DNA from 4 places in the Metabacillus sp. GQ13 genome. Region 4 is predicted to be linked to each of the others. Evidence: riboswitches for the same ligand, from Rfam matches in the RefSeq annotation. Region 4 holds a riboswitch; each other region holds the start of a gene.
What was found. A riboswitch is a leader RNA that binds a small molecule or an ion and turns the genes downstream of it on or off. The one in region 4 is predicted to bind cyclic di-GMP.

Region 1 (2,192 bases), on a different contig from region 4:
AAAAGCTACAAATCATAAATAAATACGAAAGAAGAAGGGAAATCAATCGTTTAGCCAGAAGTTAACTAGATAGAAGTGGGGCCAGTCCCCAGCACTGAGCAGTTGGGGTCAGGCCCCAACCCTCAAAAAGGAGCGTAATCAATGACAAATATAAATAAAGTGAAATTCGATCTACATACACATAACAAACTATGTGGGCATGCAATTGGGACAATTGAGGATTATGTAAAGCAAGCAATTGACTATGGACTGCAATTTATCGGTATCTCAGATCATTCACCTTATTTTTATAGTGAGGAAGACCAGCTCTATCCAACAATCGCAATGGCTAAGAGCCAGTTTGCTTCGTATATTGAGGAAGTTCTTCGATTGAAAAATAAGTATGAGGGTAAAATTTACGTATTGCTAGGAATTGAAAGTGACTTTTTCCCTGATCATCTAGAACTCTATCAGGAACAATACGCCCTACACCCATTTGATTACATAATCGGCTCCGTGCATTATGTTCAAGAGGTTAATATTTTCGAAAGAGGCCGTTGGGAAGGTTTAACATCACAGCAACAGGTGAAAGTAAAAGAAGACTATTATCAATTAATCCAACAGTCAGCAAAAAGCGGTATATTTCAAATTCTTGCACATATCGATGCTATGAAAGGATTTTATCCAGCATTTTCTGCTATTGAAACAGACGCGATTGATAAAACATTAAAAATCATTGGTCAAGAAGATGTTGCGATTGAAATCAATACTTCAGGTAAAACGAAGGATTGTGGAGGCTGGTACCCTGCAGATGACATTTTAGAACGTGCTCTTTTCCATAATGTGACGGTGAGCTTTGGCTCAGATGCACATAAACCGGAACGAATAGGCGATGAGTTTGAATTAGTCCAAAAGCGACTAAAAGAAATAGGCTATAAAGAGTGGGCATATTTTGTTAAACAGCAGCGGATCATGACTTCGCTATAAGAGGGGGCCAGGCCCCAAGATAATGTTGATGGGGACTGGCCCCAGTAAAATAAGTAAAATAAAGTCAATTTTACCCTAGACTTTATTCCTATTTATGCTATAAAATACCAGTAGGGTATTATTTTCGAAACGGCAAACTTATTGAAAGATAAGGACGCAAAGCTACGAACCTAACGTTACACTGCTATGGTAGTCGAGCCACCGAAGAGCGATAAAAAATTGAAATGTGGATGCAACATGATGTACATTTCTCCTTTTCGCTAACTAAAAGATAGGTGGCTAGAAAGATGTCAATTGAAAATTTTATACAAGAAAAAAACTATCATCATTCTTTTCAACCGATTTATGATATTAGCAATTGGATGATTGCTGGTTATGAAGGGTTTTTGAGATCCTCTGATTACGCGAATCCAGAGCTTGCCTTTTCGGATGCGAAAAAAGCAGGTAGACTTTATGAATTAGATTCACAATCCATTCAAAAAGCTATACAAGCTTATCAACAAGCAGGCTATACTCGAAAAGATGGCTTTTTGTTTTTGAATATTTTCCCTTCTACTATTGTAGATGAGGCCTTTCTGCCCTTTGCCAAAGAGTTAATGACAGACCCGCAGCTAATCAATCAACAAATTGTTCTGGAGGTAAGTGGTGTAGAAGAAATTATTTATTTTAACGAATTTAGGTATTGTGTGAAGGTATTAAAAGAACTAGGGTATTTGTTGGCCATTGGTGATGTTGGTGCAGGCTACTCTCAATTGCAATCCATTATAGAGTTAGATCCAGACTATATTAAGCTAAATCGCTATTTTTCCTTTGATCTCTTTACATCTAACAAAAAGCAATCAATCATTCAGTTAATCAATAACTTTTGTAAAGCTACTAGTAGCAAACTTATTTTAGAAGGTCTAGAAACAGAAATAACCTTAGCACTAGCTAAGTCGCTAGATATACAATATGGGCAAGGCTATTTGTTAGGGAATCCCAAAATAATTAGCTGAGGTGATAGGGTTTGGAGTATATGTTAATCATCCAGAGTTTGTTTATTATTTTTTTACTATTTTTGTATTTACGTAGTGAAGTAAAGGTGAATAAGCTTGGTTTGAATCTGACGTCTCTTAAGGAAAGTGCCTCATTCGAGACAATAGACGCTATGTTAACAAACGATAACAAACGAAAGCATTATCGATTAGGTGTAGAGGATCTAATCTGCAAAGTACAATTGATTGGAT
Region 2 (2,192 bases), on a different contig from region 4:
AAAAATCTCGTAAACAAGTATACATATGTATAAAAGGTAGTATCTACTATTATCGGAAGATTAAATCTCTTGTCTAAAAAATACAAATAATAAAAGACATTAACTCTGCTGAATTAACGCCTCACTTTTAGTTAAAATCGATATATTTTTAATAATAATGAGCTTATGGACCAAAAACCAGAGTTCCCCAAATCAGATAGATTGGTGGAAAAAATAAAACTACAGTCGTTAAATTGCCAACAAACCCTAACTTATCTAAAAGACTAGTGAGCGAATCCTCATTTATCACATGCATGCGCCTACTAAGAAAGCTGATAACTAACCCACAAATTCCAAGACCATAAAAGACGATGAATTCTGAATTGAATATGGAAATTTCCCAAAAGTAAAAAAAAACAGACAACAATAAAAGCAAAACGCCTAACCAAATAAAAATTTTCCTGATTGCATTTTTAATAATAATCTACTCCCAATTAATTATTTTTTACGACCATTATGTTTTCATCAAGTCCTTATTAAACCAAATACTTCTATTAAGAAAGACATTCTCTTGTTAATTAAGTTTCAATGAAGGTTAATATTTATTAATATATACTTTAACCTTTCACAACATAATGATTGTATTGTGAAACAACCATAAAAATAACTAATAAAAAAAAGACCCTATTCAGGTCTTGAATACTTATTGAAAAAATCTCTTATGTCTTCGATGGACATCCCCACTTCGAGAGCATATAAAATCAGTTCTGCCCATTCATGATCCAGGTCATTTTCGGTTGAACCTAAGGAATTTACCATATGAATCCTCCTAAAATAGTATATATTTTAGGCAGCTCAGCCATCTTAGCTTAGATCTACCTTAGATCTGTAACTTTGCGTCCCAAACTTTCGAAAGGTTTGCCTTTTCCTATTGAGTGAACACTTCATAGTTAAATAGTACTGTAATATGGATGATAATTAAATATAAATATTAAATATCAACAAAATTATTTCATATTATTCTTTAATCACTAACCCTAACAATTTTGAGAATCCAATTGCTTGATCGGAAGAAACTTCACAGCCTATCAAGCTTTCTAGAGACACATTCAGTTTTTCAAATATACAGGTACTGATATCTATTCCTTTAAGTACAGTTTGTGTAAAATCTACATCATTAAGATCGCACATATTAAGATTTACTTTGTTAAGCTTGCATTCGTAAAAGTTAGCACTTCTAATAGAAGAATGGTCAAAACTCACTTGTTTGAGACGTGCATCGGCAAAGTCAGATAAACTCAGATCACAGTTTTCAAACGATACGTTACCCAGATTAGCATTAGAAAAATCTAAGCCTACTAGTTTACAGTCTTTAAAAGCAACTCGATGAATAATGCCATTACAAAGCTTCGCATTTGAAAAATTACAGTTTTCAAAAATCACATCAGTCATATCATTATGATGAAAAATAGCATTAGTAAATGAAACATTATTAAATATCACCTTAGAAAAAATGACTCGATCAATTTCCTCGTTATCAACTTGTGAACCTTCCACCAAACAGTTCACTAATTGATAGTCCTCATCATAATATATATCTTGGAAATTACTTTTTTCTATATACGATCCAACTTTTGGTTGGTCAATTTTAATCTTTTTCGACATCATACACCTCTATCATTTAAATTGTTATATATGACATACTACATAAAAATTAATTCGGATATAAGTCTTTATTTATTTTGTGATTTGTGGACACACAACTATTTTGGTAGATGCTAATCACGCCATGCTACCATTAGGAGATTGATAGCTATCTTGTAGGCTAGTTGACTCTTGCTAATAAGTTGATTTACTATTGAGCCTTATATGATTATAGTTTGCCTACATTTTATCTTCTAATTTTTTTAATAGAATAACATCACTTGATTATTACTGAAATAACATTTAACGTTTGTTTAAAGGAGTGCAAATAATTATGATAGAAAATATTACAAAGATCGACTACCATCAGGTAATCGAATATTCCCTTGAACCGATTGTAATCCATACAAATCTTAAAATTATCTATGTTAATCATGCAGCTGAAAAGCTTTTCAGAGAGACGAAAGCAAATATTATTGGAGCAAGCCCATTGGATATATTTAGAGACACATCTAAGCTTGCAATAGAAACTAGGATCGATTCGGCATACCAACAACCAGCAGAGGTTA
Region 3 (2,192 bases), on a different contig from region 4:
ACTTGGTTCGCCTCATGTAGCCGTTGTCCAGCTAATTTATCTGCTGTGACATCACGGAAAATCCATAGGTATCCATCGAAACGGCCATTTTCTTCAATTGGAACGGCATCCCTCTCCAATATCCGCCCATCCAACAAACGGATTTCTTCCGCCTGACGAGTTTCACGATTTATCGTTATTTTCTCTTTTTCTGTTAGATATTTATCTACTTCTAGCGTTGAGTGATTTAGCCCACTCATTAAATCCTTATCATCTATTTCATTCTTATCCTTACCAGCAATTAATTTCACAATGTTTAATAGTGCATCATTATATAGAGTTGTCTCTCCATGCTCATCTTCTACCAAAACACCGTACGGAAGAGATGATATCAGCGTCTTGAGTTTTATTGTAGCCTGTCTAGAATTCTCTTCAGCTTCTTTCCTAGCCGTAATATCCCTACTTACAGAAATCACTCTAATTTCGCCATCAGGACCTTTGATGGGAGTAGCTTTCATCTCTACATAAAGCCAATCACCGTTCTGATGCATACAACGATAATCAATATCTAATGTCTTCCATTTTTCTACCATATCATGAAAGAAGTGAAACACCTTTTCCCAATCATCTGGATGAATGTGTTTAATTGGGTAACTTCCAATATAATCATCCAAATCCATACCTAAAACAGTTGTATGAGAAGGTGATGCATACAGAACTAATCCATCCTTAGCTAGGACAGCAACCATATCAGACATATGTTCTGATATAAATCGATAGTTGCTTTCATTTTCTTTAAATGCATCTATATTCGGGCGTCGTGATGTTAGATCAGTTATTGTTCCTGAAAAGGAAACTAGCTCATCGTTCTTATTAAAGTCGGCCCTCATGAACAAATGAAAATCTTCTATTTTACCTTTCTTTGAAACCAATCGTATTTCCTTGGCTACTGCCTCTTTACTATGTTCAATTAGAGATTTAAATTGTTCTTGTAAAGTTTCATGATAATCACTAATCACAAAATGAAAGATGGAATTCCCTATTATTTCTTCATCTGTATAATCTAATAAACTCTTCCACCCTGAATTCAGGGAAACAAACGTCTGCTGTCGATCCAACATAAAGATAACAGCATTTTCAACATTGAGGAACTCTTGATACCTCTCATCACTTTTATTGAATTCCATATCTCCCACTCCATTTTGATATAATTAGTTGATTATTTAAAGGATCTGGAAATGTCCCTACTTTTAGGTAAGACAAATAAGCTATTTCCAATAAGGATTTAGCTTTTTCCCATTGGTAGCCCAGCCACCTTAGGTTCCCCCTCTAGGCCTGCAGCTTTGCGTCCTCATTTTTCAATAAGTTTGCCGTTTTCAAATTGATCTATATTAAATTAAAATACTAATCGCTAGCATTTCGGCGAGAGGTAAGCGATTATATATCGGGTGTCTTTTGTCATATCCTTCTCTATTAAGAAAGTCATTTCACCATTGTATCATACTATAAGAAAGAACAGATTTTGTTGAATAGAATGGCTGATACTATGGAAAAGAACAAAAAAATGACCTACCCTTTGGGCAAGTCAAGTGCTTGGTATGCTAATTGATATTTTCCACCTTCAGCTACTTCTGAATGATATAAGGCTTTAAGTGCAAAACTTTTTTCAAGATCGTGTTCATCCATCATTTCTTTTAAACGCCCTTGTAATTCTCTATTCTCTTTGACTAGCTGTTTCATTTGTGATTTTATAAACTTCATGAGAAAATCCCCTTCCTTCCAACTCAATTCTATCCACCAAGTATAGCATGGATGATTTACAAGAATTCTATAGTTTCTAAAACAAGAACATAACGACTAGTATATACAGGTACTTTTTTAAAACAGTTCATTACTAATAAGTCGTTTTTCTGTTCAATTTCCCCTATAATCCACTCTCAATAAACAAATAGACACCTGTAAACAATAAAATCATATAAGTAAATATACGAAATACCTTTTGGTTAATTGATTTAAATAAGAGTTGTCCAACAAACAGACCCATTATAAGTAGAGGGAGGGCTAAGCCACTTGAAACCCAGATTGTCTTATTTGTTCCAACGAAGATCACTTGAATAACCAAACTTACAAAATAGATAAATAAATAAAATGCAAGTGTAGTGGCTCTTAATTGTTCCTTTTGAGTTTCTGTTCCTGAAAAATATAATAATAAT
Region 4 (2,192 bases):
CTAGGTGTAAATATTATTGTTTCTTATCAATGTGACATGAAAAAGGATCAACTCTTTTCCATTGGACTACATTTAGTAAGTGGAACACTTTTAGAAAACTTTCAAGAAAAACTTGAAAAGCTACAACTAACTCCAAAAATCCCAGATCTCTGCTTTAATATGACTCCCCTAATCAAACCTAAAAGCGGTTTGAAAAGAATTGAGCAATTTATCGAACAAAGAATAAACCAGCAGGATCATACATGGGCAGACACAGCTAGACAAAGATGGAATGAAGATTTAAAACTATTAGACCACTTTTATGTAGACTTAGAGGAAAAACCAGATTGTTATCACCTAGAAAAGGATGCCCTGCGTGACCTTTATGAGCCACAAATAAATGTAACGATTCAGAGTGGCGGCATCTTTTATTTGACACCCCAGGCTATATTTAATTAATAAGTTTCCTATTTATAGCAGTTGGCTGATTATGCCAACTGCTATAGTTTTGTATAAATTGGTGTATGAATTTGGCTACGATTCTAGTTCTCATACTTTTTAAACCCCAATTTAAAACTGATATTAAATGAAAAGATACGTTTAATTCCTACCAGAATACTAAAAGTAGGTGTCTTTTTGACCTATTTATAGATATCTATGAGAAAACTCCTTACTATTTAAGCGGAAGGTGCATGAAGATAGGCTACATTAGGTATAACGATTAGTACGAAATACAACAGTAATGGAAATATAACCCAAAAAGGAAATATAATTCGACAAAATCAAATTATTGTTATTAAAGTTTTATTAAAGAATAATTAAAGAAAATCCATTAAATAAAAGTCAGCGCATGAAAAAGTAGGTTAATCCACCTACAGATTGTTACAAACAAATTACAAATAACCAATTTAGTTAAAATTTTATTCTTTCGACAAAATTCTGCACACTTCCTATATAAACATATTTATAATAGAATTAGTTATAAAGTCAGGTAACACAAAGGGACTTTTGAGTTAATAAATATCTAAAAAATGACATAAAGTTTATATCAGCAAAAGGCAAACCTATTGAAAAATAGAGACGCAAAGTCACAGATCTAACGTGTTAACCATGATGGCTGGGCTGCCTGAAATACAGGCTAGTATTTTAGGAGGGTAATAAGGTGAATAGTGAAATCATTGAGAGAATAACAAAGGATGGCAAGCTTGATCGTGAATGGGTTGAGATGATTTTAGAAGCATTAGAAATAGGGATCAGTTCTGATGAAATAAAAAAATTTCTTACAGAACCAACCATTACTCATTAAATAAAACTCACTCTCTACATACTTGTATGTAATATTTTTTTATAAATCTGTTCTCCATATAAAACAATACCTTCTTTATATGCTATAATATTTATAGAAAAAGGAAGGTGACTTGACGTGATTGGCCCTAGAATAAAAAAATATCGAACACAAAGGAATTTATCTTTATCTGAACTAGCTGAAAGAGCAGGGGTTGCAAAGTCCTACCTTAGTTCGATAGAACGCAACCTTCAGTCTAATCCTTCTGTTCAATTTTTAGAAAAGGTATCTACTGTATTAGGGGTTACAGTTAACACCCTACTTAATGAACAAAGCGAAACAGACTTAGATGACCTTGACTTAGAATGGACAAAACTCGTGCAAGATGCCATGAAATCCGGTGTTTCCAAAGAACAGTTTCGAGAATACTTAGAATTTAATAAGTGGAAGCTACAGAATGACAATGATAAATAAGAGCATGGTTGGTGATTACGATCACCGATGGTGCTCTTTTGTGTTTTGTTCGTTTTATTGAATATCCCATCTTCACTTCTGATTGTTCTTTTTAGCGATTTAATTCTGTAAACCCATTTAAAATATGTCGTAAATTGACTGTTTTCATAATGCTAATTACACATAATTACGTTATAAAGAACATTAATGGTACTAATAGATTATATCAAAAGTCTTTATTTTTCCGTTTTGTTCTCTATAAAGATTTGTAGAATAGGTACATTCGATTAATATGGATAATAGTTACCTTTTACTTAGAACTTTGAAAGGTTTTTCTGGAGACCTATCCTTATACGATTCAAGTATGTTTTCATTGATAAAAAAGAATAACTTCTTCCGTTTTAGGTAGCTAAAACTATGTAGTTGGAGGAATATGCAGGAGTATTACCATTAATATCCGGTAAAAGGTAGTCTT

Region 1: it holds a riboswitch for cyclic di-GMP, as region 4 does, so the genes downstream of both, AC6CHR_RS13955 (EAL domain-containing protein) here and AC6CHR_RS08160 (anti-repressor SinI family protein) in region 4, are expected to answer to the same signal.
Region 2: it holds a riboswitch for cyclic di-GMP, as region 4 does, so the genes downstream of both, AC6CHR_RS05470 (anti-repressor SinI family protein) here and AC6CHR_RS08160 (anti-repressor SinI family protein) in region 4, are expected to answer to the same signal.
Region 3: it holds a riboswitch for cyclic di-GMP, as region 4 does, so the genes downstream of both, AC6CHR_RS10010 (diguanylate cyclase domain-containing protein) here and AC6CHR_RS08160 (anti-repressor SinI family protein) in region 4, are expected to answer to the same signal.

What each region holds. Positions count from the first base shown of each region.
Region 1 covers NZ_JCAXET010000010.1:111,829-114,020, reverse strand. The annotation lists gene AC6CHR_RS13960 (histidinol-phosphatase) at 160-966, shown strand; cyclic di-GMP riboswitch class I at 1,088-1,172, shown strand; gene AC6CHR_RS13955 (EAL domain-containing protein) at 1,254-1,961, shown strand; gene AC6CHR_RS13950 (PilZ domain-containing protein) at 1,982-2,192, shown strand, end outside.
Region 2 covers NZ_JCAXET010000004.1:3,085-5,276, reverse strand. The annotation lists gene AC6CHR_RS05470 (anti-repressor SinI family protein) at 664-798, opposite strand; cyclic di-GMP riboswitch class I at 826-912, opposite strand; gene AC6CHR_RS05465 (pentapeptide repeat-containing protein) at 997-1,644, opposite strand; gene AC6CHR_RS05460 (PAS domain S-box protein) at 1,958-2,192, shown strand, end outside.
Region 3 covers NZ_JCAXET010000007.1:5,742-7,933, reverse strand. The annotation lists gene AC6CHR_RS10010 (diguanylate cyclase domain-containing protein) at 1-1,166, opposite strand, end outside; cyclic di-GMP riboswitch class I at 1,278-1,361, opposite strand; gene AC6CHR_RS10005 (hypothetical protein) at 1,549-1,740, opposite strand; gene AC6CHR_RS10000 (sulfite exporter TauE/SafE family protein) at 1,904-2,192, opposite strand, start outside.
Region 4 covers NZ_JCAXET010000005.1:230,613-232,804, forward strand. The annotation lists gene AC6CHR_RS08155 (YqhG family protein) at 1-438, shown strand, start outside; cyclic di-GMP riboswitch class I at 1,027-1,109, shown strand; gene AC6CHR_RS08160 (anti-repressor SinI family protein) at 1,142-1,285, shown strand; gene AC6CHR_RS08165 (helix-turn-helix domain-containing protein) at 1,403-1,738, shown strand.